Regions from separate parts of the Neobacillus sp. 19 genome, predicted to be linked through region 2. Evidence: riboswitches for the same ligand, from Rfam matches in the RefSeq annotation. Region 2 holds a riboswitch; the other holds the start of a gene.
The links. A riboswitch is a leader RNA that binds a small molecule or an ion and turns the genes downstream of it on or off. The one in region 2 is predicted to bind FMN.
Positions count from the first base shown of each region.

Region 1: linked by a shared signal. The riboswitch ahead of ribE (riboflavin synthase) and the one ahead of ACO1D1_RS16250 (ECF transporter S component) in region 2 are both predicted to bind FMN.

Region 1 is NZ_JBMPZU010000030.1:21,768-26,200, forward strand. It holds gene ribE (6,7-dimethyl-8-ribityllumazine synthase) at 1-77, opposite strand, end outside; gene ACO1D1_RS07565 (bifunctional 3,4-dihydroxy-2-butanone-4-phosphate synthase/GTP cyclohydrolase II) at 117-1,310, opposite strand; gene ribE (riboflavin synthase) at 1,354-2,013, opposite strand; FMN riboswitch at 2,144-2,291, opposite strand; gene ACO1D1_RS07575 (GyrI-like domain-containing protein) at 2,388-2,855, opposite strand; gene ACO1D1_RS07580 (CBO0543 family protein) at 3,143-3,529, opposite strand; gene katA (catalase KatA) at 3,646-4,433, opposite strand, start outside.
Region 2 is NZ_JBMPZU010000052.1:32,296-36,728, reverse strand. It holds gene ACO1D1_RS16260 (hypothetical protein) at 1-1,098, shown strand, start outside; gene ACO1D1_RS16255 (peptidoglycan DD-metalloendopeptidase family protein) at 1,275-2,021, shown strand; FMN riboswitch at 2,157-2,292, shown strand; gene ACO1D1_RS16250 (ECF transporter S component) at 2,455-3,042, shown strand; gene ACO1D1_RS16245 (ferredoxin) at 3,153-3,401, opposite strand; gene ACO1D1_RS16240 (helix-turn-helix domain-containing protein) at 3,662-4,433, shown strand, end outside.

The sequences.
Region 1 (4,433 bases), on a different contig from region 2:
AATTCGTTAAACCTGCCAACAACAATTCCAACTTTTAATCCTGTGCCAACTAAATTTCCTTCAAAAATATTTCCCATGTTGATCACTCCATCCGCTTAATTTTGCGTGTTCATTTTCTAATATTGTAACAAATGCCCTAGTTTGTCGTGTTTCGTTTTTAAATAATTGGCATTTTCCTTACGCATTTCCATTTGCAGAGGCACCCGTTCGACTACCTCCAGATCATACCCTTTTAAGCCTTTTATTTTTCTGGGATTATTTGTTAATAACATCATTTTTTTAATCCCTAAGTCCTTCAAAATTTGTGCACCGATGCCATATTCTCTTAAATCAGCGCCAAAGCCAAGTTTTTCATTGGCTTCAACGGTATCGTAGCCTTCTTCTTGCAGTTTATATGCCCTTAATTTATTGAGCAGCCCAATGCCGCGTCCTTCCTGGCGCATATATAACAGAACTCCATTTTCGGCTTGATTGATTTGATTTAATGCGGCATGCAGCTGTGGTCCGCAATCACATCGGTATGATCCGAATACATCACCAGTCAGACATTCTGAGTGAACTCTGACTAAGACTGGAGTTTCAGGATTAATCTTCCCCTTTACTAATGCCACATGCTCTTTCCCATCAACTAGGTTCGAATATCCGACCGCCTTAAACGTGCCGAATTCTGTAGGTAAATCGATTTCTACTTCACGTTTAATCAGGTTTTCTGTTTTGTTCCGATATTCAATCAAGTCTTTAATGGTAATCATTTTAATGTTGAGTTCGTCGGCAATTTTTCGCAGCTGTGGGACCCGTGCCATTGTTCCGTCCTCATTCATAATTTCACAAATAACACCGGCCGGTTTGGCATCGCATAATCTGGCAAGGTCCACAGCGGCTTCTGTATGCCCTGTTCTTCTTAGGACCCCGCCCTTTTTGGCAACGAGCGGAAATACATGTCCGGGCCGTTTGAAATCTGCCGCTTTTGACTCCGGATCCAGTAAACTTAAAATCGTTGCTGACCGTTCAAATGCAGAAATCCCTGTGGTTGAAAATTTATGGTCAATCGTGACGGTAAACGCTGTCCCATGAGAATCCGTGTTATTCGAAACCATCGGCATTAAATCTAACTTTTGCGCTAATTCTTCTTCAATCGGAACACATACTAGTCCTCTGCCATGTGTCACCATTAAATTAATCACTTCCGGGGTAGTCTTTTCAGCTAGAGCGATAAAATCCCCTTCATTTTCGCGATCCTCGTCATCGCAAACAATAACCACCTTACCATCCTTTAAATCATTCAAGGCATCATCAATGGTATCAAACACCGCTATCACTCCTTTTTATTGGTTTATTTGCCAGTAACCCGCATTAATAAAATCCATTGTCTTCTAAAAATTTTTCCGTTATTCCAGATTTTCTTTTTTGCTGCGATTCACCTGTAAGGTTGTTGATAAAATGACCTACATATTTTCCAATCATATCGCATTCCAAGTTAACGATATCCCCTGAACCCTTTTTCCCCAATATCGTTTCCGACATGGTGTGTGGGATTAAAGAGATAGTAAAGCTATTCTCTGTTACTTCGAAAACAGTCAGGCTTGTCCCATCTACCGTAACGGATCCCTTCAAAATGACATATCGTAAAATTTCAGGAACCGCCTCAATTTCGTAATAAACCGCATTTTCCAATGCCTGTTTCCGTTTAATGATTCCTGTTCCATCAATATGTCCTGAAACAAAGTGACCGCCAAATCTCCCGCCAGCTGCCATCGCTCTTTCTAAATTAACCTGTGACCCCCGTTTAACAGTTTGCAAACTGGATGCTTTAACGGTTTCAGGCATCACATCAACAGTGAAGTGCTTAGCCGAAAAAGAAGTAACCGTCAGGCAAACCCCATTAACGGCAATACTGTCTCCTAGATGAACATCTTTAAGAATCTTTTTCGCTTCAATGGTGAGAACAAACGATGCCCCAGTCCGCTGGATATTCGAGAGCACGCCAATTTCTTCAATGATCCCGGTAAACATAATAGTTTTTTCTCTCCTTTAAAAAGGAATAATAAAGACCCTAAAGAAATCGTCTCTTTAGGGTCTTAAAAAATGGCAATAGGAAATAGAGGCTTAAAGATAGATATTTTTCGCCCTACCCTTAATCCTTGTATTCCTTCTCCCATCCAGACTTTAACTGTCGGCCCTGGAGTTTCACCAGATCCACCGTTTACCATACATGTTAAACGGGTCACGGACTAAGAAGCAAAAGCTTCATCACCGCCGGTTAGGAATTTCACCTGACCCCGAAGGAAATTATTAAATATATGATTACATCTTAGTACAATTCTTCTTAACAGTAAAGAAAACTGCATTTATTTGATTTTGTTCACATTTCATATTACCTATTCCTATTATTTATAGGTTTTAACAGGTACATAAATTTCAAAATGAAGATCGTCTAAGCCATTTTGCAGTTTATGCTCTTCCTTAAAAATTTCCAAACATAATGCATAATGATCCCGTTCATAACCATACTCCTCCATCCAGGCAAACAATCGGTTGTACGTTTCCAACACATTCTCAAGACTGCCTTTATGAACCGTGTTAACATAGTTTTTACCAGGAATCGTAAAACCAATCATACCTTCCGGGATCTCGTCAAGTTTTTCAACAGGCTTTGTTACGTAATACGTGAATTCTGTTTCCCTGCTATGAAATGGAGCGATTAAGAAAGGTTCCCTCGTCTGATGTGAAACCTCATTCAGACGTTCCCTCATTTTAGTAAAAAGCTCTGGAATCGTGCTCATTTCCGAGTATGTACCGTTCCACGAAATACCGACCACTTTTGTTTCTTCTCTTTTTATCACTTGGATACCCAAGCAAATCCCCCCTTTAATACAATCATATTTCTATTATTCTAATAATATCCCTTAAATTCCTGCTAATAAAATTCGACTAAATTTTTATTCTTCAATAGTTTTATACTGTAAAAAAAAGGCAATCTTACGTTTAGTATACCTATCTTACGTTATTTTAAAATACTTTGCTGCACATCAAAGACATTCCATAAGAAGGTTGCAAAAATAGCGGAAAAAACCCAAGCCAGCAGCGGATACTTATAATGGACAGCCAGTACAGAAAACATAACAAAACTAAATAAAGCGGATCAGCCCAAATTCCATCCATGTTTATGGACCAATGCCCCTAATTTTAAATCAGAAAATTCATTTATTGTATAGATCATCGTCCAAAAGAAAATATGCAGGATTTTTTTCCACATGTCCTTCGGCATATGCCCAAGAAAAATGCTAATTGTAACAGGATATTTAATTAACATAATCAGGATGGCAATATGAGTATGTTTAGCCCATTTTGTATCACTGCCAATTGGAACATACTCCCACATACTGTGCTTAAAAAACATAAATTGATAAACAAGATCCCCTACCATTAAGAATAAGAAAGTTGGATAATAGGCTTTCCAATTTTTCCAATCCCCCCATTTTATTGCTAAAATGATAAAAACCGCGCCGTAGACAACATTCAGACTCACTTGCAGGCTCCTTCACATCCTTCTTACCTGTATTTTTTCCAATTAATTGTAAATTTATTACAAATTTAAGAAAAACCAATAGACCGTTTGATATTCTCAAACGGCCGTAAACAATCTTATTTCACTTTTTGTGGCAATGCCAAATTCAAACCTTTGGCTACTCGCTCGCCATATTCCGGGTCTGCTTTGTAGAAATGCTGAATTTGACGCAGCTTAATATCCTCCCGTTCAACCGGCTTCATTGCTCCAACGATTGTCTCTACCAATCGAGACCTTTCTTCCTCTGTCATTAGACGGTATAGGTCGCCCGCTTGTGTGTAATGATCGTGTTGGTCATATGAAACCTGCTCTGCAACACCTGTAACCTGAAAGGCAGTTTGTTTATGTTCAGGTGCTTCTTTCGGACCGCCAAAGCTGTTTGGTTCATAGTAAACCGAACCGCCGCCATTATTGTCAGAACGCATCGCGCCGTCACGTTGATAATTATTCACTTCAACCTTTGGACGGTTAATCGGGAGCTGGTTATGATTCGTGCCTACACGGTAACGGTGGGCATCGGCATAAGCAAAAATACGACCTTGAAGCATCTTATCCGGTGATGCTTCGACCCCAGGTACCATTGTACCAGGTGAGAAGGTTGCCTGCTCGACCTCAGCAAAATAGTTTTCAGGGTTGCGGTTAAGCACCATTCGGCCTATCTCGATTAATGGGTAATCCTTATGCGACCAGACCTTTGTGACATCAAATGGATCAAAACGATACGTTTCAGCATCTTCGAATGGCATAATTTGCACATGAAGCTTCCATGCCGGAAAATCTCCATTCTCGATGGCATTAAATAAATCTTCTGTATGATAATCAGGATTATCACCTGCTAATTTAGCAGCAACATCAGGTGACATAT
Region 2 (4,433 bases):
AATCTTTCTTTAAAAAAGCGTAAAAGGAAACCTTGGCTGCTCCCGGGCATCGCTGCAGTGGCTGCACTACTTCTATTTTTTATCTTAGCCCCAAAATTAATGGATGGGACAAATATCTCCTTTGATCAAACAACAGAGGAAAAATCATCAGCAACCAAAGAAATAGCAGTTGCTGACAAGGATTCGAACATTCTTCTAAAGAAAGAAGATGCTTCATCAAAAGAACAAGCATATACGGGAACGGCACAGACGGAGTTAGCGAAAGGCGGAAGCATAAAAACGGCTGTTTATGATGCCGATGTAGAAAGCGGTAAGGTATTTACCTACTGGATTCCGGATCCGCAAGCGCAAATACTTATACCAGTTTCCACAATTATCAATGATACCGAGGAGCAATCTTGGCTTACTGTATATACCAAGAACATGGAAAATTTAAAAGAAGCGGAATGGGGGTTATCAGACTTCTATCCCTTAAAGGTGACGATGGTGCTAGATGAAAAAACAAACACTGTCTTGGTTGATGTTCCGGCCGACCATCAGTATGGACAAGGGGCTGCCACCGAAACCAATTTTTTAAATATATTAAAAAAGGACATAGCCTCTAATAGCAGCAGTATTAAGAAAATTAAATTTTCTACCAATGGTGTACCGGGAATCGAACTTGGGAATTATGGGTCGATGAACGAATTAGATGTTGTTCAAGAAACAAAACATGCTTTTTTATTTTATTATCCTGAAGGTAGTGAAATTCCATATTTAACAACCACTAAAGAAACATTTAACGATATTAATCAGGCGATTGAAGCAATGAAGTCAGATCAGCCGCAATTGGGATTAAAGAGTTCACTAAAGCCCCTGCTCCCATTACACGATGTGTCTGTCATTGATAAAACATTATATGTATCATTAAAGGGAAATACTAGTCTGCAAGACAACCAGCAGACAACAACTTCTTTTGAGTCATTACTAATGACAGCAAAGGAATTTGGACTTGAAAAAGTAGTAGTTAAGGATTCTGTGCTCCCACATATCGGTCCATTTGATTTATCATTAGAGCAGAAGGTTCCATTAGCGCCAAATTTGCAGAATATAGATTGATTCTTTAAATCAACCAACCTGGTTGATTTTTTTTTATGAATAAAATAGCAAAGGTCTCCAAATTATAACAACTATGCTTAGGTCTCTTCTCAGTTGTGCATTGTGGTCTAAACGTGAACCAATGCACATATGGTGTGGAGGAGAGGACAAGATATATTAAGGAGGATATAAAAAGAATGCGTGATTATATTAAAAGATTTTTAATTGCCATTATTATGGCGCTCTGTGTAAGCTTATTATTTTTAGGAGGTAAACATTCGGAGGCAGCGGGTGTTCAAGAATCTAAGAGAATGTATGAACAATGGATTTGGCCGGCAGACGGTGTCATTTCCGATACATATGGAACAAGGCAAGGAAAACATAAAGGAATCGATATTGCTGGAAAATTGGACGCATCAGTGCTGGCTGTTGATGATGGAACGGTTGTCAAGTCCTACTATTCTAATACATATGGTAATGTGATTTTTATTAAACATCCCAGTAATTTTGTAACGGTTTATGCTCACTTAAACAGACGGATAGTGTCAGTTGGCCAAACGGTTAAACAAGGTGATGTAATCGGAAAAATGGGAAGGACTGGACAAGCTACCGGAACCCATCTTCATTTTGAAACTCATCAATTAGAATGGAGATATGATAAGAAATATGCATTGAACCCAGAAAAGATTTTGGGTAAGGCAGATGTCGGTGAATTCGTCCAAGGAGGCATTGCAAGTATTGGAAATCATGTCTTAGCAGCAAACAGCCTGCCGCATATGGATGGCGGTACATCGCAAATTAACACTGTAAAATATACTGTTAAACAAGGGGATACTCTATCCGCTATTGCTCGAAAACAAAATACTTCTGTAGAAAGAATTAAACAAATAAACAATCTGACAACTGATCTCATTAAGCCAAATCAAACGTTAATTGTTCAATAATATCCTAGAAACCCGTTGGCATTTGTCAGCGGGAATTTTTTTACTTTTAGAAAAGTGACAATTAAAGAACATAGGAAACCTTATACTTAACAAATAAGAATTTCTTTAGTATAATAAAGTTGTAATTTAATATCGATCTATCTTCGGGGCAGGGTGAAATTCCCGATCGGCGGTATTTGGAGCAATGCTCCATGAGCCCGCGAGCCTTTATAAGGCAGGATTTGGTGCGATTCCAAAGCCGACAGTATAGTCTGGATGGGAGAAGATGGAGGTTCTGCAGACGTTCAAAAAATGTTGATTTATCGAACGTTTATTAAGCGTGCCTTTGTAAAATCCCTCAAGCGATTTGTCTTGAGGGATTTTTATATACTTGGGCCGTCTTTTGGCTGAACCTCTCTTCCTTATGCGATGGATCAAAAAAGGAGAGAGGAAGATGAAAGAAATGAAGAAAACGAAGAAAATATCGGTAAAAGCGTATGTGTCAATTGGGATGTTGAGCAGTATAGCCTACCTATTAATGCTTTTAAATTTCCCGCTGCCGCTATTCCCTAATTTTTTGTTTGTCGATTTCAGTGACATTCCTGCATTGATTGCCGCTTTAATTTTCGGGCCGATAGCAGGAATATTAGTAGAGTTATTTAAGAATATTCTAAATTATATAGCGACAGGAAGCCAAACCGGTATTCCTGTAGGCCATATTGCCAATTTCCTAGCAGGAATTGTCTTTATCCTGCCAACTTATTTTGTTTATAACAAACTCAGGACTAAAAAGGGAATGACCCTTGGATTAATCGCTGGGACCGTAATAATGGGCGTTGTAATGAGCATTTTAAATTATTTCTTCATATTACCAGCCTACACAGTTCTCATGGGTTTTCCAGATATGCGTAATTTAGTGGTACCGGCAATCCTGCCTTTTAATATTCTAAAAGGTATCATGATGTCTGTTATCTTTATGCTGTTGTTTATTCGGTTGCAGGCATGGATTAAAAAATTATCAACAACTGTAAAAAGTGCATAAAAAAGCAGCAGGGAATTTCTTTATCCCTGCTACTTTTTATTTTATAAAGTAAAAACCCCGTCTGAAAAGACGGGGATTAGTAGCTTAAGAATATTACATGGGTAAAAAGATTATTCGAATTTTGTTGGGTTACCATCGAATGCTTCGTCTGCAACTTTAATTGAATCCGTTGGGCATCCTTCAAATGCATCCATCATGTCATCGATTAAAACATCCGGAATTTCAACGATTCCTTCGTTATCGTCAAGAGTTACATATGCAATGCCTTCATCATCGTAATCATAAATATCTGGTGCTGCTGCGCCACATGCACCACATGCGATGCAAGTTTCCTTATCAACAATCGTGTACTTTGCCATGAAAAAAAACCTCCCAGTTAAATAACAATAATTAGTTTAACATGTTTCCCAAGAAAAAATGGAAACGCATTACTCATATCTATTGTAAATCTGTATCAACAACTTTTCAATAGAAAAATACTAATTAAACATGGGAGCATTAAATTCAATTTCACAAACTTATACATTTTAGAATAACAAGTCCCTTCATTTCATGGTAAAATAAAATAAGAAAAATCGGAGAATTTGTCGATATAATGTAGAAAAAGTGGTGTAGCAAAATGCTGCAAGTTGAAGCCATCATTCTTTATTGTTTACAACAGCTAAATAGTGACCGGACAATTTACTCTGTCTATCACCTTTTGAATGGAAAAAAGTCATCACAAACGCTTCAGGATGCTCATTTATTTTCTTTGAAGAGATTTTTTGGGATTTACGAAACATTAACAAGGGAATCCTTCGATGAAATAATCGATTCGATGTTCAGAAACCAATGGATTCACCGTTCGGGGGAGCAGCATTATCTTCTAACGCATTCTGGCAAATTGTTTTTAGAAAAGAATCCATTGCCATCCTATATAGATGGGTGGAGCTATCACTCATTTACTTCAGTGTTTTGGGAAAGACTGGCTCTATTTATTCAGGTTACGTCAAATCTTGTGTATGGGGAGTCAGGGTATCTCCCCATACAGAAAAACAAAGATGTTCATCGCTGGATGAAATCTTCCTTAAAGCAACTCAGAGTGTCAAAGAAAGAGTTAGGCAGGATTGTATACTCCGAGTTGAGAGAATGCCTTAATGATACGAAGGATATCGATCCCTCTAATCTGGTATTTCGATTAACTGGTTTTCAGCAAATTGGTCTAACTCCACATCAACTGATGAAAAGGTTAAATAGTGACATTCATAATTACCATATTGGTTTTATTCATACACTTCATTATTTGATACAAACGATTCAGCAAAATCCTAAGCGCTTTCGTGTGTTAACACTTCTTATCCAAGATTTTCATCAGCGGGATGAATTAACTCTTTCATCTAGACGAACATGGA